3 regions of the Providencia manganoxydans genome follow, and region 1 is predicted to be linked to each of the others. Evidence: predicted binding sites of a transcription regulator. Region 1 holds the regulator's gene; each other region holds the start of a gene.

Region 1 (10,945 bases):
TCAAATACTTACTGTTAGCGTTATATTTTAACTCTTTTAATAGTGTTAGCCAATGACTCATAAGGATGAATTTTAAATAAAGGCATTTATTGACATGCATACAGCATAAAGTTGAATAGTTATCGCCATCAACAAACCGCTCAAATCAGATAGATCTCTCAAAAATGTCAGGTAAACTGAGTCTATTAATTCAACCTACTGAGAATCATTATGTTTACAGGTATTGTTCAGGGCACGGCCCCAATTATTGAAGTTACAGAGAGAGCCAATTTTCGTACCCATGTAATGAAATTCACACCAGATCTACTCGTTGGTTTAGAAACTGGCGCTTCTGTTGCGCATAATGGTTGTTGTTTGACAGTCACAAAAATTGAAGGTGAACAGGTTAGTTTTGATTTAATCAAAGAGACTCTTAGGCTGACCAACCTTGGTGAACTACAAGTCGGTGATGTGGTTAATATAGAAAGGGCCGCTAAGTATGGTGATGAAATTGGTGGTCATGTTGTGTCGGGGCACATTGTAACGACCGCTGAAATCAGCAAGATCTTCACTTCAGAAGATAATCACCAGATTTGGTTATCTATTTATGATAAATCACTGATGAAATACATTTTGCACAAAGGTTTTGTGGCAATTGATGGTATTAGCTTAACGGTTGGAGATGTCATCAATAACCGCTTTTGTGTTCACTTGATCCCTGAAACCTTAGCGAGAACAACCTTAGGGAAAAAACGCTTAGGTGATAAAGTTAATATCGAGATCGACCCACAAACCCAAGCAATTGTTGATACAGTAGAGCGTGTGCTATTACAAAAAGAGCAAGAGAAAAAAGCACAGCAGGCTGTGTCGCAAGAGAATGATATGTAAATTGAAGTCTTAGATATTCACTAAAAAATGCTATATCACCCGTATTGTATCGGTGTTATAGCATTTAAAAGTTAGGGGAGGGGGCATCAGCCCTGTGTATTTTGTAGTTAACTATTAGTGGGTATTGCTCTAATACCTATCGTTAATTTGTTTAGTTAAACAGTTTGTTGGTAATTTTCGCTGAAGTTAATTGAAATACTCGCATTGTCACGTTCAATTGCTTCGACTAAACGTTTAAAATGCTCTGATTTTTTATGCATTTCAAGGGCTGCGGTGCTTTCCCATTCTTCAAAAACGATATAGCCATCCTCTTTAGTAATCAGATCATACTTGATGCATCCTTGCTCACGTCGACTTAATTTCGCTAAATTTTTGACGATGTCTTTAGTTAAAAATCCGTTTTTATTTTCCGTTGTGATTTGTGCGTATACAACAATACTCATTCCGTTCTCCTTATGTGTATTGAGAACTATCTTAAAGTTTGCTTTGCGATTGTATTGTAAAAAAACGAATAATCAGACTTTAAGAATGCGGAAGGTGTCATCGTAAAATATCGTTTAAAATCACGATAGAAGTGTGATTGGTCATAATAACCTGTTTCTAGCCAGCGGTAGGTATCCTGCTCTTTCAGCATAGCTTTAAGTAATTGTTCTAAACGACAATTAATCTGATATCTCTTAGGGGTAATACCATATTCTTTTAAAAATTCTTTTTGTATAAAACGTGCGCTATATCCCGTTTCATCGGCAATATCTGTGATCTTTTTAGTGGGATTGCGATAAAGAATATTGAGTATATCATCGATTAATTGGGGCTGTTTTAACGCTTTGGTACGGACAAAGCAGTCTAACAGTCCTTTAAAAGAGGAATTTGCTAAATCTAGATACCAAGGCTCTTGCCAAATGTCAGCTAAGGCGGTTGGCTTATCAGTATAAGATAATGTTCGTTCAGGGAGCAGAAAACGCACCGCATCATGGCGAACACGCAATACCATCAAATTTCCATTATTCGGTTTAGCTGTGAAGGTATCAATGCGAGGGATAACAAGTTGATATTTATTTGTTTTTATATGGTTTTCAGTAGATATGCATAACTCTTTGGATGAAACCCAAATCTCCGCGCCAGTACCCGGAAACACTTTTATTGGTACCGTAAATTTTTTAAGAATTAACACTGAGCTGATAAAACCATTCAATTCAGCAGGCGGATAATACTGTTTGAGCATAGCTTACCCATGGTGAGTTATATAATTAGCCCATGATAACCATTTTTAGGGGAAAAACTAATGAAAATAGTATTTATAGATGAACTAAGGCGCTATATCAAAAGATAGCGCCCTAGTTCAGGTTGATTAATAACGAATTACCTTGGTACGCGTATTCCTCCTTTAGCGCCTTTAGGGCTCCAAAGGATTTGCCATAATTGAATATCTCTGGCTCTGAATGCCCCAGCACATGAGTTCAAATAGTAAGTGAACATGCGTTTAAAGCGTGGCGTATAATTATCGCTAAGCTCAGGCCAACTGTCTAAAAATCGCTGATACCATGCCATTAGTGTTTTGTCATAATCAGAACCAAAATTATGCCAGTCTTCCATGACAAATTTCCCTTCACTGGATTGGCCAATATTCTCAATAGAAGGGAGCACTCCATTTGGGAAAATATATTTGCCAATCCATGAATCAACATTCACTTTGTTTTTATTTGAGCCGATGGTATGTAATAAAAATAAACCATCATCTTTAATATTCTTACGTGCAACATCAAAATAAGTGGAATAGTTTTTAGGGCCTACGTGCTCAAACATGCCAACTGAAACAATCCGATCAAATTTATCATTTAATTCACGGTAATCTTGTAAAATAATATTAACGTCAAGCCCACTACAACGCTCTTGAGCTAATTTTTGTTGCTCTTTCGAAATAGTGACACCAGTGACGGATGCGCCATAATAACGTGCAGCATAAGCGCTAAGGCCTCCCCAACCACAACCAATATCGAGTAAGCGCATACCCGGTTCTATTTGTAGCTTACGGCAGATCAAATCTAATTTATTGATTTGCGCTTGCTCAAGCGTAGTTGCTTCATTCCAATAGCCGCAGGAATATTGCATATAAGGATCTAACATTAGGGTGAAAAGATCATTACCTAAATCGTAGTGCTCTTCTCCGACAATCCATGAACGCTTCTGAGTTTGCAAATTCCTTAGGCGCGCCATTGCGACTTTCATTATATCAGTAAGATTATTGGGTAGCTTAGTATCGAGTTTCGCCTGTAAGACTTTATAGAAAAATAAATCAAGACGCTCGCAATCCCACCAGCCATCCATATAACTTTCACCGAGGCCCAGAGAGCCTTTTTGCAAAACTCTTTTAAAGAAATCGGTATTATGAACTTGAATATCAAATGGGCGGGAACCGTTGATTTCGATGCCAGCTTGGCTTAATAACGATTCTGCAATTCTTTGCCAATTTGAAACTTTACTTTTGGTTTCATCTACACAAGTGCTCATATGCTCTCCAACTTGAGATGAAGGTTTTTGAGATAGAATTTTAACTTGCTGAAAGTGTAGGGCTGCGAAGAAATAGCTTCGCAAAGACAGGGTTTGGTAATAAATATTATTGACCCTGAGTATACTCGTCATACTTCAAGTCGCAGGACCTTTTATTAGGTACGGTGACTACGTTCATAGGCGTCGGTTACATACTTTAGTACGCACCTAACAGCTGATTCATTAATCGCCTCGCTGTGACTAGAATTATTTAGAGTACAGTATTAACTCAAAAATCACTTCGGACTAAGTACTCTCCGAGTATAGAAGTGATAATTTTATTTAACAATGGCGAAAAATGTCACTTTTGATAGAAAAGTAAAATTTAGAGTAAATACGCGCAATTAGAGTTTCTAATAATGTCTGGAAGGTCAAATAAAGAGTGTCAATTTTTGATTTTTTATCAAAATCAGCCACTAAAATACAGTGGCTGATCAGAAAAGTAGTTATTGCGGCTGATATTCAGAGCTTTTTTGTGATGATTTAGAGTGATCTTTTGTATGTTGTAGAAAATAACCGATAACCATCGGAATTATTGTCACCGCCATCACCCCTGTGGTGGCTAAGAGTGGGTCGAAAGGTAACGCTGAAACCAAGAGGCTGGCTAAAAAACATAACCCAAGTTGTAAAGAATTTTGCAAAGCAGCAGCTTTACCGCTAGCTTGTGGATAGGCATTCAATGCTTTGGATACCGCTATTGGGTAAGAGGCTCCGTTCATGGTTGCCATAAAGCAGAATGGTATTAGTATCATGGTCAGTGTTGGTTCAGCATACATAGATATTAAAAATAAGATAATCATACTGACTGCATAACCTACTAATAGTAATGGAAATAATACTTCAGCTCGTAGTTTGATTAAAATAAAACGACAACCATACCCACCGACAATAAACGCTAATGTTTGTGGAATATAGCTTAATCCAATATCTGCTGGGTTGAAGCCCATATTACGTAAAATAAACGGTGATCCTGTTAGCCAAGCAAAAAATCCTGCACTACAAGATGCATAAATTAAAACGTTCCCACTAAAAATACGTGAGCTCAGTAAAGTGAAAAAGGAAATAGATTTACTTTCTGTCGCGTCAGTAGTCATCGCTTTGGGGGTGACGTTTTTTAATAACAGTGTTGGAAGTAATAATAAAATACCCACAGCCATTAAAACGATAAAAATAATTTCCCAGTCATAATGTTCCAATACCCATGCACCTAATAATGGCGCCAATGCCGGTGATAATGCAACGAGCGGCATAATAGATGCAAATACCTTTTGGGTACTCGCCGCATCATAACGGTCAATAACCAATGCTTGCCAAAGAACAGCGGCACTACAAACGCCAACAGCTTGCAAGAAACGTAGGATCAGTAACTGTGTCGCATCGGTTACCCAAAGAATACCTAAGCAGCTGAGAATAAACAGTAATAAGCCAGCAATTAAAATAGGCTTGCGTCCAAGTTTGTCTGACAAAGGTCCCCATAGCAGTTGTGCGAAGGCAAAACCAGCAAGAAAGATACTTAAGGAGGCGCTAATTGCCCCTTCAGTGGTATTTAATGCCGTTTGCATAGAGCCAAATGCAGGGAGGTACATATCGATGGCTAGAAACCCTAACATGCTCAGTCCAGCAAGGTAGAGCATAAAACCTGGGGAGTTTTTCGTCACAGTATTTGTCATAGCGATTTACTTTCTAGAGTTTACAAAATTGTTAATATGTACGCTATTGTATAGGCTATATTTTTACATTGTGAAACGGTAATATTTGGATCCTGCTATCAAAATTTTTGAAAGGTATCGTTATGTGGTCAGCGCATGCGTTAGAAGTGATTGATGCGGTTGCAAGAACCGGGAGTTTTAGTGGCGCAGCAGAGGAATTACATCGTGTCCCTTCCGCAATTAGCTATACCGTTAAGCAAGTGGAGGAATGGCTTGCTGTACCAATATTTGAACGCCGTCATCGCGATGTCGTCTTGACGGAAGCTGGGGAGATATTTATCAAGCAAGGGCGCTCAGTCATCAAAAAAATGACACAAACGCGTCATCAATGCCAACAGGCAGCTAATGGTTGGAGAGGGCAGTTTAGTATTGCTGTTGATTGTATTGTGAAACCTCAACGGACACAGCAACTGATATTAGATTTCTATCGTCATTTTCCGGATATCGAATTATATATTCACCCTGAAGTTTTTAATGGTGTATGGGATGCATTGGCTGATGGTCGAGTGGATGTAGCAATTGGGGCAACCAGAGCTTCACCCATCGGAGAACGTTACAGTTTTCGTGATATGGGCTTTATGTCATGGTGGTGTGTTGCAGCGCCAAATCACCCATTGGCAAAAATTGAAGGGAAACTAACAGATGATCAAATGCGTGATTACCCGAGTTTATGCCTTGAAGATACTTCAAGAAATCTTCCTAAAAGAGATACATGGGCATTAGATAACCAACGGCGCCTTGTGGTACCTTATTGGGAAGATGGTATGGTGTGTTTAGTTAATGAGCTGTGTGTCGGCATGGTTCCGGAACATCGCGCAGCGCCGTATTGTACGCAGGGTAAGTTAGTCCCATTAGAGTTATCACAGCCTTTTCCACCAAGCCCTTGCTGCTTAACTTGGGTTGAAAAAAATACATCACCAGCGTTGAGTTGGTTACTTGAATATCTTGGAGACAGTCAAACTCTCAACGCTGAGTGGTTAGCACCTTAACGGTTAACGGCGATAATCAATAAATGGTCCATCAGCAACAGAACGGCGCTCGACTAAACGTGGGTGCACTTCAATGGTTTGTGCGTCTTCACGCTTATTCACGATACGGTCGAGTAGCATAGTAAAGGCCATTTGGCCTAGACGTTCTTTGGGCTGGTGGATAGTGGTGAGTGCAGGGGTAAAATAGCGTGCATTACGCACATTATCATAGCCAATGATAGAAATATCTTGTGGAACACGCAGCCCCATCTCATCGGCAGCGCAAATGGCTCCCATAGCCATAATATCACCACCACAAAAGACCGCTGTTGGTTTTTGTTTGTTACTTAAGATTTGCATCATTGCTTTATAGCCGGACTCAGGTTCAAAGTCTCCCTGTACAATCCACTCATCACGTAAAGTGACTTTGGCTTCTTCCATTGCTTTTCGGAAGCCGGTGAGGCGACCAATCCCCGTGTTCCGCTCAAGTGAGCCTGGGATCACCCCAATATCACGATGCCCACGATCAATTAAGTAACGACCCGCCAAGTAACCACCATGAAATGAATTATCAATAATGCTATCAGTAAAATCACCTCGCGACGTCCCCCAATCCATAACGACCATAGGGATATTACGGTAATCTTCTAACATGCTAATGAGCTTTTCTGGGTACTCAGAGCACATCACCAGAAGGCCATCAACACGTTTTTGAGCAAGCATTTGTAAGTAAGCTTGCTGTTTACCTAAGTTATTATGTGAGTTACAAAGAATGAGTGTGTAACCTTTTTCATAACAACTGTTTTCGACAGATTCAATAACTTCTGCGAAATAAGGGGCTTCGCTCGATGTGGCAAGTAAGCCAATCGACTTAGTATGGTTAACTTTTAAACTACGAGCAACAGCACTTGGCGAATAGTTGAGTTCTTTTATCGCAGCCCAAACAGCAGCCTTAGTATCATCGGCTACGAAGCGCGTTTTATTAATTACATGGGATACAGTTGTGGTGGAGACATTAGCACGCTTCGCCACATCTTTAATCGTTGCCATGGGAAAAAAAAACTCCTGACCAATAATCGGTCTTGTTATGAATACTTATTAAAAATTACCAGCATATTGAGGCATAGTTACTTAACTGGCAATAATTTAGCGATTTGTTATGGATTTTGTCTGATCTAGCGCAAAAACAAAAGAAATAATTGATGTTATAACCTGTGATATAGACACTGGTTTTTATAAATCGTCATGTCATACTTATTTAACCTTATACAGTATAGGGTCAAATGGCTGGTTAACTGTTCTTGATAATGAGAGGAACTCATGGATACAGATTTTAAATTCGGATTATTAGCAGCAATTGGTTCTTTGGCAGTGATCATCACATTTGCAATACATATTTTTTAATTTTGCCTTTAAATAGCAAAGGTAAGATCACAAAGGGCGAGCACTGCTCGCCCTAAATGTTGCCAAAAATCAGTTAAGCAAGATTTTCTTCAACAAATTTCCAGTTTACGAGTGACCAGAAGTTTTCTAAATATTTTGGACGTGCATTACGGTAGTCAATATAGTAAGCGTGCTCCCAAATATCGACTGTCAGGATAGGCTTATCATCACCAGAGATTGGTGTTGCAGCATTAGATGTATTAACAATTGCTAAGCTACCATCTGCTTTTTTCACTAACCAAGTCCAACCGGCACCAAAGTTTTTGATTGCTGCATCGGTAAATTGTTGTTTGAAGTCAGCGAATGAACCAAATGCTTTATTTATTGCATCAGCAACTTTACCTGTAGGTTCGCCGCCTGCATTTGGTGCTAAACAGTGCCAATAGAAAGTGTGGTTCCACACTTGTGCAGCATTGTTAAAAATGCCAGCATCAGAAGTTTTAATGATTTCTTCTAGGGATTTACCTTCGAAAGCGGTACCTTTTACTAAGTTGTTGAGGTTAACAACATAAGTATTGTGATGTTTGCCATAGTGGTACTCTAACGTCTCTTCAGAGATATAAGGTTCTAGTGCATTTTTTGCATAAGGTAGAGCGGGTAGTTCAAATGACATTGCGTACTCCTTGTTTGCGTTTTAAACAACACGTATGGGTGTGATGCTCAAAGTTGAGCGAGTAATTGTCTTTTTAATCATGTACATACTAAAATATAGCGCACTGTATGTATCATTTTATCGTCATTAGCGCATTATACCACAATAAAAATATGGTCATGTGCATCATTGTACTATATTAACAAATTCAGCATATAAATACATCGTAAAATCATATAGATAATAAAGCCTAAAATCACAAAATGCGTTTGCTAGAATAAAGCTAATTTGATTTAACTATCTTTAAAAGACTGATAGAGAAAAAATCCCTTTTTCTATTTGAGGGTGTTATAGTAATGCCCCTGTAAAACTGGCATATTGTATGAAACAATGTGTAGTAATATTTTCGGTCAAATATTCTCGCTTAGTAACAGTTGCATCATCTGCATTTGCGATTGTTTACTGACTGCAAAACCAGCACCCAAGCTTTAAGGAAGTAAAAAAATGACGACAATTGAAAGAATCGAACGCCAAATCAAAGAAAATCCAATTCTGCTGTACATGAAAGGCTCTCCTAAGCTTCCTAGCTGTGGTTTTTCTGCTCAGGCAGTTCAAGCTCTATCTGCTTGTGGTGAACGTTTCGCTTATGTCGATATTCTGCAAAATCCTGATATCCGTGCAGAACTACCAAAATATGCTAATTGGCCAACGTTCCCACAATTGTGGGTTGATGGTGAGTTAGTAGGGGGTTGTGACATTATCATGGAAATGTATCAGCGTGGTGAATTACAAGCACTGATTAAAGAAACAGCTGATAAGTATCGCTCAGCTGATGAGGCAAGTGCAGAGTAATTTCCCTGTAGAGATAGTCTAAATAATTCTAAGAAACCGTATTAGTCCCTGATTGGCTAATACGGTTTTTTGCTATGAGACGTTGAATCAACTAGTCTTGTTCGGCTAATGGCCACCCACCTAACTTTTTCCATTTATTGACTAATTCACAGAAAAGTAGGGCTGTACGGTTAGTATCATAGAGCGCACCATGTGCTTGCTTACCATCAAAGGGGATCCCTGCGGTAACACACGCTTTTGCTAAGATAGTCTGACCAAAGACTAGACCGCTTAGTGCAGCTGTATCAAAAGTTGCAAATGGATGAAAAGGATTGCGTTTTAGGCCCGCACGTTCAGCTGCATTCATGACAAAACTATGATCGAACGTTGCATTATGCGCGACGATTATGGCACGGTTACAATCAGTGGCTTTCATACCTTTTCGTACCATTTTAAAAATAGCATGGAGCGCATCATATTCACTGACAGCGCCACGTAGGGGATTTGTGGGATCAATTCCTGTAAATGCTAAGGCTGTTGGCTCTAAGTTTGCCCCTTCAAATGGTTCGACATGAAAATGGAGTGTTTCATCGGGTGATAGCCAACCCTCTTTATCCATTTTTAAGGTGATGGCGGCTATCTCGAGTAGGCCATCTGTTTTAGCGTTAAATCCACCAGTTTCAACATCAATAACAACAGGATAATAGCCCCTGAAGCGACTCACCAGTGCATTTGGATTATTTTTATCAGACATTAGACATTCATATTAGAGTTTCTAGTTGTTGGTTATTATGCCAAACCCAGTAAAATTTTGCATATACCCGTCATAGTTCAAATTGAAGCACTTTTTCATTAAGGTTCAGTGACTACTGTTACTGGCTGTCTTGCTGCACCTCGAATTATTAATAGTATTAAGCTAAGCAGTAATATTTACTGCTTAACTTAAATAACTCGAATTAATTAGTTGCCAAGACCTTTGCTAGCACTTTTATTTTCAATTAATTCAATTTTATAGCCATCAGGATCTTCAACAAAAGCAATAATGGTATTACCACCTTTTACCGGGCCTGCTTCACGTGTGACATTACCTCCTGCATGACGGATATCTTCACAGGTTTGAGCGACATTATCGACGCCAAGGGCAATGTGGCCATAAGCCGTACCTAATTCGTAGCTATCAACTCCCCAATTATAGGTGAGCTCAATGACAGCACCTTCACTTTCATCACTGTAACCAACGAATGCTAATGAATATTTATATTCAGGATTCTCGCTCGTACGCAGTAATCGCATACCTAATACTTTGGTATAAAAATCAATCGAACGCTGCATGTCTGTCACACGTAACATGGTATGTAATAAGCGCATATTAAGACTCCCTAAAAAGTAACTGAGTGAAACTGAATCGTTTTAACGATTAATATAACGTATCTGTGCTCTTGAGCACAACGAAATGGGTTTATACTTGAGGTAATTCAAGTTGCAGTATTATTGTCGAACAAGCTCATATTGCGTCACTTGTACACATTGGTGTCATCTAACTGTACTTCGAATTATTTAATTTTTATTAGTAAATGATAGATATAATCGTATTTATGGAGTATATCATTATTTAATGTTTATCGTTAGGTGGTATTTACATGGCGGAGCAACTTGAGTTTTTTGAAATCCAGAGCCCTTGTCGCGGAATTTGTCAAACTAACGAACAAGGCTATTGTCGAGGTTGCTATCGCTCTCGTGAAGAGCGTTTTGGTTGGTTAAAATTTACAGATCCCCAGAAGCGTAATATTTTACGTTTATGTCGCCAGCGTTATATGCGTTCGCTTGCGATAAAAAAAACACAAGAGGATCCACCTACAGCACAACAAGAGCTGTTTTGACCGGTTCGCCTACCTAGCCTTCCATTGATTGAATATCTATCAAGTATAATTTTTATATTCAAAATACTTCAAGTTGAAGTATTTTACGTTGAAATATGATGATTA
Region 2 (10,945 bases), 1.9 Mb from region 1:
TGGTTGTTGGTACAAAAAGATGAACGTTTGTCGCAAATGATTAATCAAGTTGAGAAATTAGAAGACGTTAGAGAGGTTCGTTTTAGCGACGATCTGCGGTTATTTGAGACAATGCAAAACTACCTACAATAGGTAGGTTAGACTTCAATTTGAAGTGCTTTTTGTTAAATACGTGATGATTATGCTGCCATCGGTTTATTCATCTGCCATCTAGCAGCGTCTTGAATTATTCAAAGTATTTATACTCGTTATACTTCAAGTTGCAGCGTTGTTGACTACGTTCACTCACGCCAGTCACATCGTTTTCTATGCTCCTAGCGATTCGTTCACTTGTCGCCTAGCTGCACCTCGAATTATTTAGAGTATACATATTCAACCTACACTCACCCTGTAGGTTGAATTTTTTTGTGGGTAAATGACACAATCAAAGTACATTTGTTCGTTTTTAAATGATTGGTGTTTCCTAAAGCGAACAATGGTGATATAACAAGCTAAACATCACCGTACTATTAAGTCACCATTGCGAGGTAGATTATTCATGCAAAACAATCTTTATCTTACTGAAACTTATCTTTGTGAAATCCAAACAACCATACTAGAACAGGGACAAGATGACGAAGGTCAATGGGTTGCGCTTACTGATAATATTTTTCATCCTCAAGGTGGAGGGCAGCCCGCAGATACGGCTTGGATTAATGAACAACCCGTTCGTATTAAGAAACATTTGAATGGTTTGGTTGTGGCTTATGTCGCTGAAGAGCTGAAGGCAGGTGTATCTGTAACTGCTAAAATTGATCAAGAAAAGCGTCAACATTATGCGGCGTTGCATACAATGGGGCACTTATTAAGTTGGGAAATGGCACGTTTTGGTTGGAAAGGACAAAAAGGCCATCACTTTCCAGATGAATCACGCGTTGAATTTAGTGCCATTAGCGATGATGCGATCCCACTTGAACAATTAAATGATCAGCAAATCGAGCAGTTAGTGAATGAAAGCTTATTGGGTGATCACCGTGTATCCATAGAACAACGAGGAGATCTGCGCTTATGTAGTGTGAGCGAAGGCGACGAAGTACCATGTGGAGGAACGCATGTAGATTCACTGGGGAAAATCTGCCAATTTGCAATTAAATCAATGAAATTCAAAAAAGGTACTCTACGTATTAGCTATGATGCAAAGCACATTAATGATTAGATACCATCACTAAGGTGTGAATAGGTCATCACGACGGTTGCATTCAGTTCCCCCTCCATACATAAGTAGGAATGGGGGAAATCGCAGCTAAAGGCATAAAAATCGCCTTCTTCTAACAAGACAGTTTGTTCGTTTTTTAAACGCAACATTAATGAGCCGGTATGCAACATAATGTGTTCATGGGTACCGCTCATATGAGCAGGGCTGTTAATGACAGCACCGCGTTTCATATTGAGTTGCCAGATTTCTGAAATATTGCCCATATTAATACGAAACTTGAATTGTTGCGTATAGTCGCCTTGCATTGGTGTTGATTTCACTAAATAGGGGTAAGCTTCGTGCTGGAGAGTGAAGAGGTCACTAAGAGGAAAACGTAGTGCGATCGCAATGGCTTCTAAGGTATCAATTCGCGGGTTAGAATCCCCTGATTCTAGTTTTGACAGTGCCGCTTTTGAGATCCCTGATAAGCGGGAGAGTTCATTTAATGACAGACTTCTTGCTTGTCTCAATAAACGTACTTTTTGTCCAATTTTAATATTAATTTTTTTGTCCACGATTTGCTGTCCCTGAAAGTGAAACTATGCTGTAAATTCTAACATAATAGCCATTTTATGCCAGAAAGGTATTGTTGATAAAATAATCTTTTGGAAATGAAAATAAATTACCTTAAGTACCTTATTTAATCGTTAACTTAAATAGTTCATGAAAAATAATGATGAGGCTATTTTATTTTTCTAGAAGAATTTATAGTGGATAAAAATCTCTCTTATAGGGTTTCACTATGCCATTTGATTTCTTTTCTTTAGAAATGATGATTTGTTTTATCACGTTATTATGTGCTTATTTAGTTTTTGGGATGGCTGGCTTTGGTTCTGCATTGATTGCAACACCAGTATTAGCAATGTATTTGCCATTAAATATGATTGTCCCGATATTGGCGCTGATCGATTTAACAGCAGCGCTGCTTAATCTAATAAAAGATGGTAAAAATGCAGATTATCAGGAAATAAAATGGATTATTCCACTTATGGTGGTTGGTAGCTTGATTGGCGCCGCTATCTTGCTAAAAACACGTCCTGATATCTTGGTTTTACTGTTAGGTATTTTTGTTATCTTTTATGTACTGCATTCATTTTTCTCAAAAAAAGGTCAATCACATTTTTCGAAAGTGCTAGTGATCCCTTTTAGTTTAGTGGGTGGGGTGTTTAGTGCATTATTTGGTAGCGGTGGCTTTATTTATGCCATGTATCTATCCAGTCGTATTGCCGATAAGCAACGCTTTCGCATTACACAAATGACATTAATTGGTTTTAGTACTTTAACGCGAGTCATTATATTTTTGGTTATGGGAGTGTATGTTAATACTGATATTTTATTAATGGCCTTAGCTTTTTCTCCTGCAATGCTACTTGGTATTTGGGCAGGGCGGCATATAACGCTAAAAATATCGCGAGAAGCTTTTTTAAAAATTATTAATATTATTATTTTAATTTCAGGGATTACCTTGTTATATCGCTATTTCTTTATCCTATAAAAATATAAAATATGCTATAATCACCGTTTCAATATCTATGACCTATGGTTATCAAAAACAATCATAGGTTTTTTACCTATTAAATAGACTAAAAATGGATGTTTTCGCTAGAAAACAATTGACATCACAATGAGCTCTGATAATCAGTGTTTACCGCATTTTCGCTATAGCCCTTCTTTTGCTATTTTTACCATTACAACCAGTATTGCCGTCATTGGTATCGTGATTGGATTAAGCATTCCAATGGTGGCTTTACGCTTAAATAATTATGGCATTAGTGAGCTATATATTGGCATTATTTCTGCCGCCCCTGCACTAGGGATGTTTTTAATTGCACCTGTTGTCCAACGCATCGTGTATTGGTGTGGAAAACGACAAGCCATGCTGATTGCAACCGTAGTTTCTGCAATTAGCCTGTTACCTTTGTTGAGCTCATTGCCATTATGGTTATTGTTTCCTTTGCGTTTGATCACAGGGTTAGCAAGTGGAGTATTAATTTGCTTAGGTGAAACATGGATAAATGAGCTATCCCCTGAAAACCGGCGCGGTCGCATTCTTGCTATCTATACAACCGTTTTTACGGTTAGTCAGTTATTAGGCCCTTCTTTTATTGCTTATTATGGTGTTGAAGATAAGTCTCCATTATTAATTTGCACTTTGCTGCATGTGATCTCTGTTGCTCTGTTTTTAATCATGGATCAAAAAATAGGCGATCGTATTTCTGCAACCGCTAGAGAATCGAATTTTTCAATTATTCAGTTTGTTAAAGTTGCCCCAGGTATATGCGCCGGTATCTTATTTTTTGCTTTTTTTGATGGCACGATTTTATCTATGTTCCCGATTTATGGGATGGGAATGGGGCATACGGAAGCTATCGCAGCAATGATGATCAGCGCTATTTTAGCGGGTGATGCAATTATGCAAATGCCATTCGGCTGGTTAGCTGATCATATGAACCGTGAAAAGCTGTATCGTATTTGTGGCGTCGCCACATTATTTGCCAGTTGTATGCTACCACTGCTGATCACCCATACTTATTTAATTTGGGTATTGCTGTTTGTATTAGGGGCAACCGCAGGAGCAATTTATACCATTGCTTTGGTTCAAATAGGGCAATACTTTAGTGGTAATGACCTCATTATAGCTAATGCGGCAGCAGCCATGTTATGGGGTGTTGGTAACTTATCGGGGCCACTATTAGCAGGAGTGGCGACATCGATTTCCCCATCGGGTTTACCTTTATTACTTATCGTAATTGCCGCACTTTTTTTATGGTTTACCCGCCGTAAATATAGTGCACAGGTCGCTCAAGAAGCTTAATCGTCATTAATTGGGTGTCAATAATTACACCCAATCTCCACTTATTCGATTGCCTTATAGACGACCAAATTCTCTGTAAATTCATCAGGACGATGATTGGTCCAAAATAGCGTCATACCTGATGGTGGTGGGTTAATCTGTTTTGATAAGACGATTAACCAACGGCATTGTTCAGGCTTTTCGAAACGATCTTGTCGTTGATGTAAGATTTTTGTGTAGTAATACAGCATTGGCGCTTCTGATTCACCAATGTTATCGGAAGCCATGCAATCATCAGCTTTATAGTTGCCTTTTAGTTGCTGGTTTAAGTCAACAAATACAGTTTCAAAACCTTTACTATAATCAATCCAGCCTACAAATAAGCTTAAGATCACTCCCCACATAATACACATACCGAGCGCCCAGTTTTGTATAGCGCGTAATGCAATCTGTGGGCTCACAAAGAGACTTCTTGAAAACCACACGGTAGTTAAGAGAAGTGCGCCGATAAATCCCCATATTGAAAATGACATTTGGTAGCTCATGGGGAGCCATCTGCCAAATGGGGCTAGCCATGTTGATGCTTTATCTGCTAAAGCTACGAAGTAGCAGGCCCACAAAAAGATAATCAATAGGGACCATAACATGGCTGAAAAATGGGAAAAGATGCGCAAGATTTTTTCAGGTAGGCGTAACAGGGTATGCGTACCCAGTATCGCCAGCGATGCAATAAAAGGGAGTAGGTAAAGTGCACGTCCACTAGCAGAAATTTGTAAAAGTAAGATCCCTAACAAAGGAAACATGGTGACCAAGTAAATATTGGGATTGTGTAAGCGTTTTAATGGATTTCTAAAAAAGTAAAGAACGGCCAGTATCCCTGATGGCAGAGCAAAAAAAGCAACAGCGGAAGGGATACGGGTTAAATTTGCTTTAGCTCCTAGTTTTTCAACGGAAAAACCTAAGAAGCGACCAATATTGTTTTCCCAAATCCATGTGATAAAGAGGTCGGGGTGCTGGCGGTATAATAAAATAGGCCAAGGCAAAATCAATAAAAGAGCAACTAACCCAGCAATAATTGCCGGTAACCAGAACATTTTTTGACGACATTGAGGCAGGAAGATGGGTGCAAGTAGTAGACTGAGCCATAGCACACCAGGTACAAACAAGCCTTTTGATAACATTGTGATTACGGTGCCAATCATTAGCCATAGTGCAGACATAATGATTTTTTCTTGGCGTATCAGCCCTTGAATACCATATAAACCAATAGTTGCTCCTGTAATTAACGCCACATCGGTGAACATATCGTGGCTGTGCCGTAAGATACCGGGAGCGCAGACATACAAAGCAAAAGCAATCCAAATACGTTTGTCATTGAAATCATTGGTATTAAAGGCACGACGAGCAAGTAAGATAAAGAAGGAAAAATTAACGACCATAAACAGCAAACTTGCACTACGCGCTGCATCATAAAGTGGCATAAATCCAGACAATAGATGAGAGGTTATGGTAGCAACCCAGTAATAAAGAGGAGGCTTCTCCATAAAGGGTTCACCCGCATTGGTGGGGACTAGCCAGTTACCGGTTTCAAACATGGTTTGAATAATACCAAAGCTGTAGTTTTCATCTTGTTTCCACGGGGTATGCCCATAAATACCAGGCAAAAGGTAGATAATTAGAAAACCAACAAATAAAATGAATGACAAGTTCTTAGGTAATGATAATTTTTGCATTATTTCTACAGTGAATATATATTCGCGATTGATAGTTTTTGCTGAAATTGGATTCTATCTTAGTGAAATTAAATTAAAGCTCAACAATGGAAAATTTTAATATTATGAATTTAAAGTTAATTTTAATTTAATTTATCATGGCTAGAGTATAGGCTAACAAAGAAAAATGCTTTCTAATAAATGTCATTCATAAAACTGATTTTTTAATAATTAAAATCGAATATTTATCATTCTTTACGAAAAACGTCTTTAATTATAACAAAATATTTATTAACTACACTTAAATGGGGTATGAAATCTATTTTAGAACTTAAATATGGCTATATTTAAGCACTTAATTCTCTGTCATGTATGACTTTTTTGAATATACTCGTCATCCTGCAAGTTGCAGGGCTTTTTGTTAAGACATAAGAGACTACGCGACGCTCGCGATTATCTATGCTCCCCCGACTATCTTCGCTTGTCGCTTAGCTGCAACTCGGCATATGCTGCTATGCTTCATGTTATCGCACCGTTCGTCAAGGCATCGTGATTATATTCATTCGTTACTCCTCATCTACTGCTGTATTCTTCTCGTGTTCCATTCATTTGGCGATTAGCCGTGCTTAGGGGAGTTTTAAGTAGATGGAGATATTCCAAGCGGATTTTTAGAAACAAGAGTGGTAATTTAACTTAAGTTATAGGTAATTTGGACTATCACTCGACTTAACTCGAAAACACTTGATCATCACGCCTATTTCGATTGATAATTGCACGCTTCATTATCCGCCATCCCGTATCAATAAAGCCAAACGATTGCGTCACGAACCATTCACTGAGGTCATGTCTTAATGGATCGTTCTGTTTTTTAAAAAGGTAATCGTTTTCGTCAGTGGGTGTGGTCGCGTTTAGTCATGTTTAGCAGGGGTATCTCCATGTCTGGCCAACAGGCTTCAACCAATTGTAAATTGGATAAATATTTTAAAATTTCAGCGCGCGGCTCCTCCGTTCGCCGTGAAATCATTGCGGGTTTAACCACCTTCTTGGCAATGGTCTATTCCGTCATTGTTGTTCCCGGAATGTTAGGACAAGCAGGTTTTCCTCCTACCGCCGTGTTTATTGCGACTTGTTTAGTTGCTGGTTTTGGCTCACTGCTGATGGGGCTATGGGCTAATTTACCTATGGCGATTGGCTGTGCGATTTCATTGACTGCATTTACCGCTTTTAGCTTGGTATTAGGACAACAAATTAGTATTCCAGTCGCTTTAGGCGCAGTGTTCTTAATGGGATGCTTATTTACCATTATTTCTGTCACGGGGATCCGTAGTTGGATCCTACGTAATATGCCAATGGGAATTGCGCATGGTACAGGTATTGGTATTGGCTTGTTTTTACTACTCATTGCAGCAAATGGTGTTGGTTTAGTGGTTAAAAACCCGAATGCAGGCTTACCTGTTGCACTTGGTGATTTTACGTCTTTCCCTGTATTGATGGCTCTCGCTGGTCTAGCTGTGATTTTTGGTTTAGAAAAACGCCGTGTACCGGGTGGTGTGTTGTTAGTCATTATTGCGATTTCAATCATTGGCTTGATTTTTGATCCTGCGGTCAAATACCAAGGCTTCTTTAAGCTACCGTCTCTGGGAGAAGATGGCTTATCGCTGATTTTTAATATGGATATCATGGGGGCTTTACAACCAGTGGTATTGCCAAGTCTATTGGCACTTGTGATGACTGCGGTATTTGATGCGACAGGTACCATTCGTGCGGTTGCTGGTCAAGCCAATTTGCTAGATAAAGACGGTCAGATCATTGATGGTGGTAAGGCTTTAACTGCCGACTCCGTCAGTAGCATTTTCGCAGGGGCTATCGGTGCATCTCCAGCCGCAGTGTACATTGAATCAGCAGCAGGTACTGCCGCTGGGGGGCGTACAGGTTTAACTGCTGTCGTGGTTGGCGTTCTGTTCCTTTTCATCCTCTTTTTATCTCCGCTATCGTATTTGGTTCCCGCATATGCAACAGCACCGGCTTTGATGTATGTGGGGTTATTGATGCTAAGTAACGTGTCTAAGTTAGATTTTGATGACTTTGTTGATTCAATGTCTGGTTTATTATGTGCCGTGTTTATCGTTCTTACTTGTAATATTGTTACAGGTATTATGTTGGGCTTTGCAGCACTTGTGATTGGGCGTATTTTTGCAGGGGAATGGCGTAAGCTAAACATTGGAACTGTGGTTATCGCAGTGCTTTTGGTGGCGTTTTATGCTGCTGATCTGGCAATATAGCACCGTTTAATCTGTTATGGCGGTCATGATGACCGCCCTCTAATGTATTATCGCGATTAATCTTAAAGTTTGAATAATTTTCCCGACTAAGCATCAGTTAACGATAGAATATACTCTAAATAATTCGAGGTGCAGCTAGGCGACTAATGAATGAGTCGCGAGGAGCATACAGTAGTATGTAACTGGCGCGAATGAATACAGTCACGATGCCTTAACGAAAAACGCTGCAACTTGAAGTATCACGAGTGTAGGTATAAGGCGGTGAATCAAGTAAAACCTGCGGGTTTTCACGAGTTGCTGGCTACTGAAAAATTTTATGGCCTAACGAGTTACCAAATATTCTGTTGCGATGGGCCATATTTGGGTTTTGGTTCGTTTAGCTAATCAGTAAGGGCAACATGGAAATTTTCTTTACTATTCTTATCTTGATCTTGGCAGTTTCTGTTTCTGGTGTAGTGACAAAAGTCCTCCCAGTTCGTGTTCCATTACCCTTAATTCAAATCGCGATAGGTGCCTTGCTTGCATGGCCTCAGTTCGGCTTGCATGTCACATTTGACCCTGAATTATTTATGGTGTTACTGATCCCACCTCTACTATTTGTTGATGGTTGGAAAACACCAACACGTGAATTTTTCCAGAATGGTCGAGAGATATTCATCCTTGTGTTAGTACTGGTATTGGTCACCGTTGTGGGGATCGGTTACCTAATATATTGGCTGATGCCGGGGATCCCTTTAATTGCTGCTTTTGCACTTGCGGCGGTACTCTCACCAACCGATGCGGTAGCACTCTCTTCCATTGTCGGTAAGGGGCGTATACCTAAGCGCATGATGAGTGTGCTAGAAGGGGAAGCATTGATGAACGATGCTTCCGGCCTTGTGGCTTTAAAATTCGCGGTCGCTATTGCGATGGGAACCATGGTGTTCTCCGTTTCAGGGGTGACTATCGAATTCTTCAAAGTGGCTGTGGGGGGCTTATTAGCGGGTGTCGTGGTGACATGGGTATACAGTAAGTCTTTACGTCTAATGAGCCGCTGGAGCGGTGATGATCCCGCAACACAGATCGTCTTTATGTTATTGCTACCGTTCGCATCCTACATGATTGCAGAGCATATTGGTTTTTCAGGCATTTTAGCTGCGGTAGCAGCAGGGATGACAATTACCAAATCAGGTGTGATCCGTAATGCGCCACTGGCGATGCGGTTACGTGCGGACAGCGTTTGGTCAATGCTAGAGTTCGTATTTAATGGTCTGGTATTTATCATGCTAGGCTTGCAGCTGCCGGGAATTTGGCAGACTTCAGTGATCCAAGCAGAACTGGATCCTAGTGTTGAAACATGGATGCTATTTGCTGCGGTTGCGGTTATTTATTTTGCTTTACTGATTTTACGTTTTTGCTGGTTATGGTTAATGAAAAGGTTTAGTCGCCTATTCTTAAAGAAAAAACCATTACAGTTTGCCAACTATACTGTGCGTGAATTATGGCTAGCTTCCTTTGCCGGGGTACGTGGTGCGATCACCTTAGCTGGTGTGCTCTCTGTTCCGTTGTTTTTAAGTGACGGCTCACCATTCCCTGCGCGTTATCAACTGGTATTTATTGCCGCAGGGGTGATCTTATTTTCAATCTTTGCTGGTGTGATAGCGTTACCGCTGCTACTGCATAATTTTAAAGTCGGTGATAAAGAAGCTGACATCAATGAAATTCGTATGGCAAAAGCTGCAATGGCTGAAGTTGCGATTGTTAGTTTAAATAAGATGGAAGAGCGTTTATCTGCTGATGTTGATGAAAAGTTGGATCCTGAAGATATCAGTGAGGTGGCTTCTAGGGTTACGGGTTACTTACGTCGGCGTACGGCGGGGCAAGATGAAATCGACCATAACTTATTGATTGAAGATCTTGAACGACGTTTTCGATTAACGGCATTACGTGCTGAACGCGGTGAATTATATCATTTACGTGCAACACGCAAGATCAGTAATGAAACATTGCAATCGTTACTGGTTGATCTCGACTTATTAGAAGCGGTTTTGATAGATAAGGAACATTAGCGCCTGTTTATCTTTACTGATCATATAAGAGATTAAAAAACAGACTGATTAATTGGCTAACTCTTTATGGTTTGAGTGTTGCCCTACGAGTTCGATTAAAGAACGTTTTACTTATTTGATACGATGTTGAGAGGCTCTTCTCTAGTCACTAGGTGGCGAACCTCTCGCCTTATTTAAAATGTTTTTAATTTGAATAAAAACTCACCTTTAAAGATAAACAAGCTCTATTTGAGAACGATATCATCATGTGGTTATTGGTAATTACGACGCTGCTTTGGGCAGCGTCTTTTAGTCTGATTGGGGAATTTCTTGCTGGGCGAGTAGACAGCTGGTTATCTGTTTTAATACGGGTTGCATTTGCCGCATTCGTTTTTCTGCCATTTTTACGTTGGCGCGGTTTTAGTGCCAAAATCATAGCACTGTATATGTTAGTAGGTGCATGCCAACTAGGTATTATGTATTTCTTTGTTTTCCAAGCTTATAAATACCTTAGTGTTGCAGAATTCCTCTTATTTACGGTGTTAACCCCCCTTTATGTAACATTGATTTATGATTTATTGGAACGTCAACGGCTACGAAAGGGCTATTTGTTTAGTTCTTTGTTGGCAGTTATTGGTGCAGCAATCATTCGTTATGATCACTTGAGCGAATCTTTCTGGCTAGGGCTTGTGTTTGTGCAGTTGGCAAATATTTTCTTTGCGGTTGGTCAGGTAGGTTATAAGCGTTTGATGGAAGTTCATCCGATCCCACAGCATCAAGCTTTCTCATGGTTTTATATTGGCGCAACGCTAGTGGCGCTCACTGGGTGGCTGCTCTTTGGTAATAAAACGATGATACCCACAACTCATGCACAATGGTGGGTTTTATTATGGCTG
Region 3 (10,945 bases), 1.4 Mb from region 1:
GAAGTCCCATTTTTGCAGCAATAATGCAGGTGTGTGAATACGGTGAACCATTCGATAGCGCTATACCAACTACAGGTGTGTCTTTATAGCGCATGAGTTCTAAAGGCCCTAAATTATCAGCTAATAAGATGGTTGGTTCAGTTAAGGCTGGGTTAAGCGGATTTGTTGCACTTAGCAACAACAGCAACTGATTTTTTAAATCATCAATGTCGATATACCTCGCTTGTAAATATGTATCGTCGAGTTGCTGGTATTGTTGTGACATGTCTGCAAAAACAGACATTATTGCCTCAGCCGCCGTGCGATGCTGGCTGATGATCTGCTGTTTAATTGATTCAAGCAGCTCAGCGTCATCAAGTAATAAGCTGTGTCCATTAAAAATATCAGAAATACTTTTACCATACTGCTGACTTAATGAGTCCGCCAGTGTGGCTAGTTGAGATTGTAGCTGCTCAAGTGCTTGAGTCGCTTTAGTGATCTCTTGTTCACTAGTTTGATATGTTGGCAAGCTAAATTCTGTATTGACAGGTTTATGATAGGCAAACCCTGTCACCGAAGGGAGCATAGCCGCTTTTCCTATTAAGTATTTATCATCTGAGGTGGTGATATCGTCGCCAAAATTATGTTGAGCAAGTTGTTTAAATGCATTAATAGCGGCTTGGCTATCACTACCTTCAGCAATCAAAGTAATTTTGTCACCTTTGCGTACTTGTAATAACGCAATTTGATTCATGCTTTTCGCATCTGCACGCTTATCGTTATTGTGTAGTTCTACTTTGGCATCAAATCCAGCGAGTAATGAGGCAAGTTTCGCTGCGGGGCGAATATGTAACCCTGAAGGATTGCGTACCACCCATTGTGTTTTGAGTGCTTGGTGAGTAAAAACATTAGCTTGAGTTGGTTGTTGGTTTGATGTATCAACTTTGTCATTTAGTTGCTGCTGTTTTGCATGTAGCGCTTGATGTGCTTCATTCAAAATAGTTTCAATTGTGGCTCCACTCGAAGCTGCTGCTGTAATTGCAATTGTGCCTTCAACTAACGGCGCGCTACATAAATGAACTTTTTTTGCTAGTTCGGGGTCAAGAAGATCAAGAGCAGTTTCGGCACTCAGTAGCGCACTACCTAAATCCATTAATAGGATAATGTGTTCTGCATCTGATAGCTGCTCAACAGCTTCCATAACTTTGATGGCATCTGTACCAATAGGGTGTTGTTCATCATCAACTCCTGCTGCAATCACAATTTGGCAGTTTTGCTTGTTTTGCATTTGTTCGGCGAGTTGAAGCAGTCCGTCAGCGAGCTGTTTGCTATGAGAAATAATAATAAGACCGATCATATTCTTCTCCGTTACTTGGGCAGTGTATTTGATAATAGAGAAGTTTCGCTAAAAAAGAGAGCGCTTCAGAGGATATTCTGCAAGAAAATTGAAAAATATCAATGAAGCGCCATAACGGCTGACTGTGCTCAAAGATGTTTGCATTTTGTTGTGTGGCAACAAAGAGGCGAAAAAATTTTATTTCATTTAAGTAAAACGCTAATGTTTGTTCTTATTGAAATAAAAATTAAGGACAATGAAGAGACACCATAATTATGGTCTAAATATTGATACTAGTATGTTAATTTTGAGCTGAATTTTTTAGATTAGAAAAATTTTTAGATAATATTGTTTCACAAAGACATAACCTAAATTTAATGTGGTAAAGATGAAGGTGTCATTCGAGTTAATTGAAGGCGAAAATAAGTAATATAACTTAAATCTAATGTGTGAAATAGTTTCTGTATGAAATTAATAATTAACTTAAGTAACTTAATGAATAAACAAAAAAGGCTGACACAGCTAAATTTAACATGCGACAGCCCAGTATATTAATTTAGCTGTGTAAATTAATTACAGTTATTAAAACTGTAAAAATCTTAATATTCGAAATAAAACTACATCAAATAGTTAAATTTTTTGATGTATTAAAGCTAAAAAACTAAATTAATATATTTTTCAGTAGATTTACTTATTATTGGTTCATGAATATCTAGAGTAAGTGTTTATGTATTCATATTCTTGAATTAATTGTGGTAAAGATTTTATCCCAAGTTTGGTATAAATATTTGACCTGTGAACTTCAACGGTTCTTGGTGATAGAGCAAGTTTCTCAGCAGTTTCTTTACTGGTATTTCCTTCTAAAATCATATCCATAATCTCTTTTTCACGATTAGAGAGTCTGTCAAATTTATCGGTTAACTCAGTGAATTTTTTAAGTTCTTCATATTCACTCATGAATTGCTCCATAGCATTACTTACTGAGTGTGCAATATCTGAATCTTTAAATGGAAATGAGAAAAAGTCGAAGGCACCAGATTTAAAACTTTCGCGACAGAGCTCTAAAGAGGGCTTTTCGGAGAAAACTATAAAGGGAATAATACCGAAGTAAGTATTGATATTGCTCAACCTACCAATATGATTACTTTCACTATTTAAGAATATTAATACGCACTCTTTTGCTCCTTCTTCATCAGGGTACGTATAATTACTTGTAAATAAATCTTCATCATTATAGAACTTAAAATTGAACCCAAAAGATTCCATCATTGGTTTCAGCTTATTCTTAATGACATTATCGCTTTCTATGATTACGTGAATGGTGTTATTCATCACCATACTCCTGTTACACTGATTTGATATTCATATAAATTCAAAAAAATACGTTTAACCGATAGCGAAGTAAGCCTATGGTAATATTTTCTCGCTAATTTTTTAGTTTTATTATTAATGTATTTATGAACCTTTACTGACCTTAATTTATATTATATTTCACAGCTAGATAAATTTAATATAAAAGTAGAATTAATGGTTAATATTTGTGTCAGTAAGTAAGAAATAATAAATACCTAGCGGGATATGTAAGTGTTTTTACTTATCCTTAGGTTTGGCTACTTTAATATTTTAGATATGTTATAAAATTTTTTTACACATTGGAATGATAATATCTCAAAATAGTAGTCATAAAAAGCACTAGCGCTAGATTTTGTGTAGTTTCATTTGTAATGATTACGTGATTGCTGAATAAGATGGTAGATGATTTTTATCTCTATCATGTTAGAATTTTCATTTACTATTACATAGCTGAGTGAAAATACTTAAATGGCTTCTTTAAAAGATGTAGCTCGACTTGCTAATGTTTCATTGATGACAGTCTCAAGAGCTATCAATAACCCTGAGCTTCTGAAACCTGAGACCCTTAAGCAGGTACAGGAAGCCATTCGAAACCTTAATTATGTCCCTGACTTTTCAGCTCGAAAAATTCGAGGCAAAGGATCAAAAGTATCAACAGTAGGCGTTTTAGCTCTCGATACTGCGACTACACCCTATTCTGTTGAGATTATTCTTTCAATAGAACAGACGGCAAGGCAATTTGGATGGAGTAGCTTTGTGGTCAACATCACATCAAATGAAGACAATGAGCGAGCAGTAAGGCAATTATTATCTCAGCGGCCTGATGGTATTATTTATACTACGATGGGGTTAAGGGAAGTTTCTATTCCTGAGGGGCTACATAAAAACCATTTAGTACTAGCTAACTGTATTGATGTACAAAAGCGGTTACCGGCGTATATACCTGATGATTACAACGGGCAATATAATGCTATGCGCAAATTAATCGAAAAAGGTTACCGGAAACCATTATGTTTATATATACCAAAAGAAACGTTAGCCGGAAATATACGTAGAAAAGCAGTTGAGTCAGCTTGGTGTGATGCTGGGTTCGCCACTGAGGTATTACAACAGTATCATTTAGCGATGGGCGATGAGCATTATCTCGATGTGGTTGGATTGATTAATAATCATTGTAAAAATGGCCAACCTGATTTTGATGTTGTGGTGTGTGGTAATGACCGTATTGCTTTTTTAGCTTATCAAGTGTTATTGGGCAAAGGGATCCACATTCCAAAAGATGTGGCAGTATTGGGATATGACAATATGATTGGCGTTGGTGAGTTATTTTATCCACCACTAACAACGGTTGTGTTACCTCATTATCAATTAGGGGAACAAGCTGCATTACATATCATTGAGCAACGGAAAAATAATGGTACTCAATATGTTGCATGTGATTTATTAGAAAGGTCATCAATTTAAGGGAACGCTTATTAGCAAACGTCCCCCTTAAAAATATTATTCAACAGCTTTGTTGAGTCGCCATAAAGTCGCTTTGAGTAATTTTGCCGATTGGTTAATCGCAAATAATGTTAAAGCACGTTGGTTTTTTTGTGGATATATACGGCTAGTAAAACAAATTTCCCCCTCATTGATAAATACTTCAAGACTTGATTTGTCAATGAATGCATGGATTTTTAGCTGGCGAGTTTGCGGTAAAGCCGCACTGCGATAATCACTGATTGTATGCTCAGGGTAGTGGCGAGCTAAAACAAGTTGCTGTGATTGGCCATCAATAAAAAATTGAGCACCATTACCAACCCAAAACCCAAATTTCTCCGCGGGGCTATTTTCTAAATCCCAAATTAACTCAACTTCACAAGCTGTCGCATCTTCAAGTAGCATAATTTGGGTGTTTTTTTCAAATATACAAGGTTCAATCTCTATGGCCGATTGGCGAAGAGTGGCGAGTTCTTTAATTGGATTAACGTAGACTTTGCCTTGATCGCTTAATGTGAGTTCTCTCGGAAGAGTCAAACAACCGGACCAACCATGAGGTTTTGATGGCATATGGCTTTCCCACATATCCATCCATGCAATGGCAATACGTCGTCCATCTTTAGATAAAAAAGTTTGTGGCGCATAAAAATCATGTCCATAGTCGATTTCACTAAATTGATTTGTCACTTCGTAACATTGGTTAGGTGACCAGTTACCAACCAGATAACCATTTTGGAAACGATTGCGATATTGATGGTTTTGTGGTTTTTTCCCTTGTGGGGAAAATAGTGTGACAAATTGCTCTCCAAGTGGGAAAAAATCGGGACATTCCCACATATAGACATTTTTATCGTCTGTTTTGGCAAGTATTTGGTAATCTTCAGACCAATTAAATAGATCATAACTATGAAAAAGTAGGACCTGCCCTAGGTCAGAACTATCTCTTGCTCCAACAACCATCCACCAACGCGAATCTTGATACCATACCTTTGGGTCACGAAAATGCATATAGCCTTCAGGTGAGGGGAGCACGACACCTTTTTTTTCAAAATGGATGCCATCATCGCTAACTGCTAAGCACTGTGCCTGATAAATTTGGCTATCATCACCGACGTCTGATAGCCAAATGTGTCCTGTATAAAATAAATACAACTTTCCATCATGGCTGACGGCAGATCCTGAAAAGCACCCATCGCGATCGTACTGCTCACCCGGTGCGAGTGCTATTGGTTGGTGTTGCCAATGAACCATGTCTTTGCTCGTAGCATGTCCCCAGTGCATTGGTCCCCAGTCTGCACTGTAGGGGTGATGTTGATAGAATGCATGATACAGACCATTATGATAAATAAGTCCATTTGGATCATTTAGCCAACCTGCGTAGGTCGCAAGGTGATATTCAGGATAAAACTGCTTATCAAGGGATAATCGAGCAGTTTCAAGTGCTATCGTTGCTTGTTCAATACGCTGTTTCATCAATATTCCTTTTATTTTCAAAATCAATTTTTGGCAAAGCTCACTTCTTTGTATATCCCTAAATATAACGAAGGGGGGATATAACACGTGCGTTGATATTGCTTTTTATTTATACTGCTAGTTATTGATGTTAACGTTAACAAGTTTGTATTTCTAGTGATAATTATCGTAAATGATCGCTAAGTTAGATCTTAGAAAGGAGAAATCATGAAAGTTTGGTCTTTAGGTGATGCGGTTGTTGATTTGATCCCTTTACAGAATATGCAATATGAGGCCTGTGCGGGGGGGGCTCCAGTAAATGTCGCGGCTGGGATCGCTAAATTAGGGCAATCTAGTGGTTTTATTGGTCGAGTAGGGGAAGATGCATTTGGTCATTTTATGCAAAAAACCTTATTTGATTTGGGCGTTGATACCTCATCAATGGAGTTTGATGAATTACATCGTACTAGCACGGTACTGGTCTCCTTACAGGAAAATGGTGAGCGTGAATTCTCTTTTTTAGTTTCACCTTCCGCAGACCAGTTTCTCAGTAATAAAAATTTACCTATTTTTGACAAAGGTATCTTACATTTTTGTTCACTAGCACTGGTTCATCCAGTTTGTCGAGGTTCATTGCTCGAAGCTATGGATAAGATGAAACAGTCAGAGGGACTATTGAGCTTTGATGTCAATATCCGGCCACAAATGTGGGCTGATCCTATTGAAATGCAAACTACCGTTGAACGGTTTGCTCATCAGGCGGATATCTTAAAATTGTCGGAAGAAGAGCTGTTATGGTTAACTGAAGAAGTCTCTTTTGATATGGCGCTTGAAAAGTTAACGGGTTATCCCGCAAGCTTAAAAATTATTACTCAGGGGGCAAAAGGTTGTGTCGTTTTAACACCTAAGCGGCAGATTGCGATCAGTGCGTATCGCGTTGAAAGTATTGATACGACAGGTGCTGGAGACGCATTTATGGCAGGTTTACTCGCGGCGATATCTCAATTTGGCGTTAATGACAGTGATGAGTATTTTTTAACAATCATCACACAAGCCGCAGCCTGTGGTGCATTAGCAACCACTCGTAAGGGGGCGATCAGTGCAGCCCCTTCTCAAGATGAGTTAGCGGAGTTTATTCGTCAGCAACCACCATTACATATTCGTGAACTTTAAAATTTGATAACAATCATTCATTTAGATAAATAAAGGAGTATCATATATATTCTAAATAATTCGAGGTGCAGCTAGATGATAAGTGTCTGTGTGGTTAGTTGTCATACATAAGTATGTGGAGAGTCGTGAATATACCTAGTCACTCAGACTTTAGTCAAAGTGCTGCAACTTGAAGTATAACAAGCGCCTAATATTGATGAATAAGCTCTGGATTATATATGTTACTCAGATCAGGGATAGCATTGGCTATCTTTTCTTATATTCTTTGGGGGATCACACCACTTTTTTATCGCTTGTTACCGGGCGCTGAGCCTTTAGAGTTGCTGGCTCAGCGGGTGATTTGGTCGGTCCCTTTTTTGTTGTTAATCCGCTTTATTATTAAAAATAAAACACTATGGAAGCAGGTTTGGGCTGATAAGCGCTCAATTATTCTGTGTTTGTTTAGTTCGTCAATCATGGCGATTTCATGGGGAGCCTTTACCTACGCATTAACCCATGGTCAGGTTTTAGCTGCTAGCCTTGGCTATTTTATCAATCCGTTATTTTCGATTTTATTAGGTGTGGTGTTTTTGCATGAAAGATTGGTCGTGGCCGAAAAAATGGCGGTATTACTAATTTTTTCAGGAGTAAGCTTTCAAATTTGGCAATATGGTGAGCTGCCTGTGCTTGCTTTGATTATGGGAAGTGCATTTGCGGTTTATGGCCTGATCCGTAAATTTATCCGTTTTGATGTGATCACTTCTTTGTTTGTTGAAGCGGTTTGGTTATTACCAATTGCTTTTGTGATTATTGGGTGGTTATCTGCGAATGACTTGAGTGCAGTCTTTGCAGGTGATTGGTCTATTAAAATGCTCTATATGTTAGCCGCGCCTGTGACCATTATTCCATTGCTGTTTTTTACGGCAGCAATCAAACGTACTACATTGACTGTCATCGGTTTGGCACAATATATCGAGCCAACTATTCAATTTTTATTAGCTGTATTTTTATTCAATGAATTATTTGATTGGATTAAAGGTGTTAGCTTCTCATTGATTTGGCTAGGGTTATTATGCTGTGTGATTGCTTTACTGCATAAACGTTATACGCAGTATCATAAGCGCGTTGCCTATGTGACAGGGCGTGATAAAACGCCTCAATTATAATAAATAATGAATGTTGTCGATCTGTAGTGGTTTAGGCAATCGTTTGCGTATATACTTTATATGAATCGGTTTGTTAAATTGGCGTTTTTACATACAAGGTTATCTAACATGAATCAATTAGGTACAGCGCTTTGCCCTTCAGCAACAAAAGTTATGTTACTTGGCTCAGGGGAGCTAGGAAAAGAAGTGGCGATCGAGTGCCAGCGTTTAGGGATTGAAGTCATTGCCGTTGATCGTTATGACAATGCGCCTGCGATGCATGTAGCACACCGTAGCTATACGATTAATATGTTAGATGGTAATGCGCTCCGCCAACTGGTCGATAAAGAAAAGCCTGATTTTATTGTGCCTGAAATTGAAGCTATTGCGACCAAAACATTAGTGGAGTTAGAGCAGCTAGGTCAAAAAGTGGTCCCTTCTGCAAACGCGGTTTATTTAACCATGAATCGTGAAGGCATTCGTAGGCTTGCAGCGGAAGAGTTAAAATTGCCAACTTCAGAGTATCGGTTTGTTGAAACTCAAACGGATTTTATCGCAGCGGCTCATGAAATTGGGTTCCCATGTATTGTTAAACCCGTTATGAGTTCGTCAGGTAAAGGGCAGAGTGTTATTCGTCATGAAGCTGAACTTGGAGCTGCTTGGCATTATTCTCAAGAGGGTGGGCGCACGGGCCAAGGCCGTGTCATTGTAGAGAAAATGGTGCATTTTGATTTTGAAATCACTCTGTTAACCATCAGTGCAGTAGATGGCATTCACTTTTGCGCACCAGTCGGTCATCGGCAAGAAAAAGGCGATTATCGTGAATCATGGCAGCCCCAACAGATGAGTGAAACGGCCTTAAAAAATGCACAAGATGCCGCCGCTAAAATTGTTACCGCATTAGGCGGTCATGGCTTATTTGGCGTTGAGCTGTTTGTATGTGGTGATGATGTCATTTTTAATGAAGTTTCCCCTCGCCCTCATGACACTGGAATGGTGACATTAATCTCACAAAATTTATCTGAATTTGCCTTGCATGTACGTGCATTCCTAGGTTTTCCTATCGGCTGTATTCGTCAATATGGATCAAGTGCATCGGCCGTTATTTTGCCTGAATTACACAGTAAAAATGTCGTTTTTGATGATATTGCTGAAGCGTTGGGTTCCGATGTTCAATTACGTTTGTTTGGTAAACCTGAAATAGCAGGAACACGTCGTTTAGGCGTAGCCCTAGCAATTGGCGAGTCGATTGATGATGCGTTAACTATGGCAAAAAAAGCGGCTGCAACTGTTAAGGTTAAGGGCTAATACAGATATTTAAAAATTTATGTAGCTAATAATGAATTGGTAGACTAGAGCAACAAATCATTAATGACGATTTTGCTAAAAATAGCCCGCTTAGTTCAGTCGGGCTATTATTAGGATCAATGATTATCCTCTATAATCATTGCAGCTCCGCGTTCTGCAATCATAATCGTTGGCGCATTGGTATTACCGCTTGGGATTTCAGGCATAACTGAGCAATCGATAACCCGTAATTTATCAATTCCATGAACACGTAAGCGTAAATCAGTGACGGATGTCTCTGTATCTTGCCCCATTCGACAACTGCCCACGGGATGGTAAACGGTTTTACAGAAATTACGTACAAACTCTTCCAATGCCGCCTCATCATGGCGAACTTCTGCTGGTGGCATAAGCAACTGTTGGCTGACGGCTTGCAGTGCTTCAGAGTCAAGGACTTGTAAGCCAAATTTCACTGCACGTTTACAACCTTCTAGATCTTCTTGTCTTGCTAAGTAGTTGGCGTGAATTTTTAGGGAGGCTTGTGGATCTTTACTGCGCAGTAGTAATTCACCGCGAGATTTGGGTTGTAAGTAGCCAACTTTTAACGTGTAGCCGTGTGCTGCTGGAAGCGGTTCTCCGGGAACATCGTCCCAACTGTCTAATATCGGTAAAAAGTGGATCTGTACATCTGGTCGTCCTTGACCACAACTATCAATGAATGCTGCGCCTTCAAGTACGTTTGAAGCGAGTAGCCCACTGCGAAAAGCTAACCACTGAAAACCATGCTTTAGTGCATTTACCCCTTGGTCGGCTCCAAATAGGCTAATTGGTTCTTTAGTTGTCACGTTAATTGACATATGAAGGTGGTCATGAAAGTTTTTGCCAACAGGGAGATCGGCAATCGTCTCGATATCTAATGACGATAAATGTTGTTTAGGGCCAATACCCGACAACATGAGTAGTTTTGCTGAACCCATCGCTCCAGCACAAATAATGACTTCTTGGTTTGCGAAAGCTTCTATTTCGTGGCCATTGTTGCCTTGATAAGCAACACCGACAGCAATGCCATCTTTAATGATGATACGATTAACTTGCTTGTTTAGTTTTAATGTTAGCTTATCACTTTGTGCAACACTTTTTAGATAGGTTTTGGATGTGCTGGCCCTTTCGCCATTCTGTGTTGTGGTTTGATAAAAGCCGACACCTTGCTGGCTTTCGCCGTTTAAATCATTAACATAAGGTAATCCCTGCTCTTGGGCCGCACGTATGAAAGCCATTGACAGTGGATGGCGATAACGGTTTTCACTGACAGGTAGTATGCCATCTGTGCCATGGTATTCATTGGAAAGGCTTTCATTTTTCTCTGCTTTTTTAAACCACGGCAAAACATCTTGATAGCCCCAACCATCACAACCATAGACTTGCGCCCAATTATCGTAATCTTGTTGTTGGCCTCGAATATAAATCATACCGTTAACAGAGCTACTGCCCCCGAGTACTTTACCTTGAGCTATTTGCATTTTTCGGTTGTTGGCATGTGGCTCTGGTTCCGTTTCATAAGGCCAACTTTTTTGTGCAATAATTTTTGCAACACCTGCTGGCATCTTGATATATAAATGATTATCACTACCACCAGCTTCAAGGAGTAGGACTCGTGATTGTGTTTCTTTGATCAGCCTTGCGGCGATCACACAACCTGCGGATCCTGCTCCAACAATAATATAGTCATAGTTTTCCATACGCATTTTTCCCCCAGCAA

The links. The regulator PurR, encoded in region 1, represses purine synthesis genes. The targets are predictions, from matches to a motif close to CANGCAAACGTTTGCNTG.
Region 2: a site for PurR is predicted at 6,546-6,563, ahead of JI723_RS03010 (NCS2 family permease). Genes of this name have one in related genera too.
Region 3: a site for PurR is predicted at 7,953-7,970, ahead of purT (formate-dependent phosphoribosylglycinamide formyltransferase). Genes of this name have one in related genera too.

The regions. Positions count from the first base shown of each region.
Region 1 covers NZ_CP067099.1:2,596,203-2,607,147, reverse strand. Annotated here, with positions in the region: gene JI723_RS11690 (riboflavin synthase subunit alpha) at 211-867, shown strand; gene JI723_RS11685 (putative quinol monooxygenase) at 1,023-1,310, opposite strand; gene JI723_RS11680 (helix-turn-helix transcriptional regulator) at 1,337-2,092, opposite strand; gene cfa (cyclopropane fatty acyl phospholipid synthase) at 2,230-3,378, opposite strand; gene punC (purine nucleoside transporter PunC) at 3,864-5,087, opposite strand; gene punR (DNA-binding transcriptional activator PunR) at 5,210-6,115, shown strand; gene purR (HTH-type transcriptional repressor PurR) at 6,119-7,144, opposite strand; gene cydH (cytochrome bd-I oxidase subunit CydH) at 7,415-7,498, shown strand; gene sodB (superoxide dismutase [Fe]) at 7,572-8,150, opposite strand; gene JI723_RS11650 (Grx4 family monothiol glutaredoxin) at 8,634-8,981, shown strand; gene rnt (ribonuclease T) at 9,073-9,714, opposite strand; gene gloA (lactoylglutathione lyase) at 9,921-10,328, opposite strand; gene JI723_RS11635 (DUF1289 domain-containing protein) at 10,601-10,840, shown strand.
Region 2 covers NZ_CP067099.1:689,569-700,513, forward strand. Annotated here, with positions in the region: gene ilvN (acetolactate synthase small subunit) at 1-132, shown strand, start outside; gene JI723_RS02985 (alanyl-tRNA editing protein) at 539-1,195, shown strand; gene JI723_RS02990 (helix-turn-helix domain-containing protein) at 1,192-1,749, opposite strand; gene JI723_RS02995 (sulfite exporter TauE/SafE family protein) at 1,977-2,729, shown strand; gene JI723_RS03000 (MFS transporter) at 2,859-4,049, shown strand; gene JI723_RS03005 (ArnT family glycosyltransferase) at 4,091-5,761, opposite strand; gene JI723_RS03010 (NCS2 family permease) at 6,670-8,022, shown strand; gene JI723_RS03015 (Na+/H+ antiporter) at 8,421-10,070, shown strand; gene JI723_RS03020 (carboxylate/amino acid/amine transporter) at 10,316-10,945, shown strand, end outside.
Region 3 covers NZ_CP067099.1:1,194,910-1,205,854, forward strand. Annotated here, with positions in the region: gene dhaM (dihydroxyacetone kinase phosphoryl donor subunit DhaM) at 1-1,336, opposite strand, end outside; gene JI723_RS05250 (response regulator transcription factor) at 2,018-2,647, opposite strand; gene JI723_RS05255 (LacI family DNA-binding transcriptional regulator) at 3,137-4,132, shown strand; gene JI723_RS05260 (glycoside hydrolase family 32 protein) at 4,169-5,623, opposite strand; gene JI723_RS05265 (aminoimidazole riboside kinase) at 5,831-6,775, shown strand; gene rarD (EamA family transporter RarD) at 6,994-7,920, shown strand; gene purT (formate-dependent phosphoribosylglycinamide formyltransferase) at 8,029-9,207, shown strand; gene JI723_RS05280 (GMC family oxidoreductase) at 9,324-10,931, opposite strand.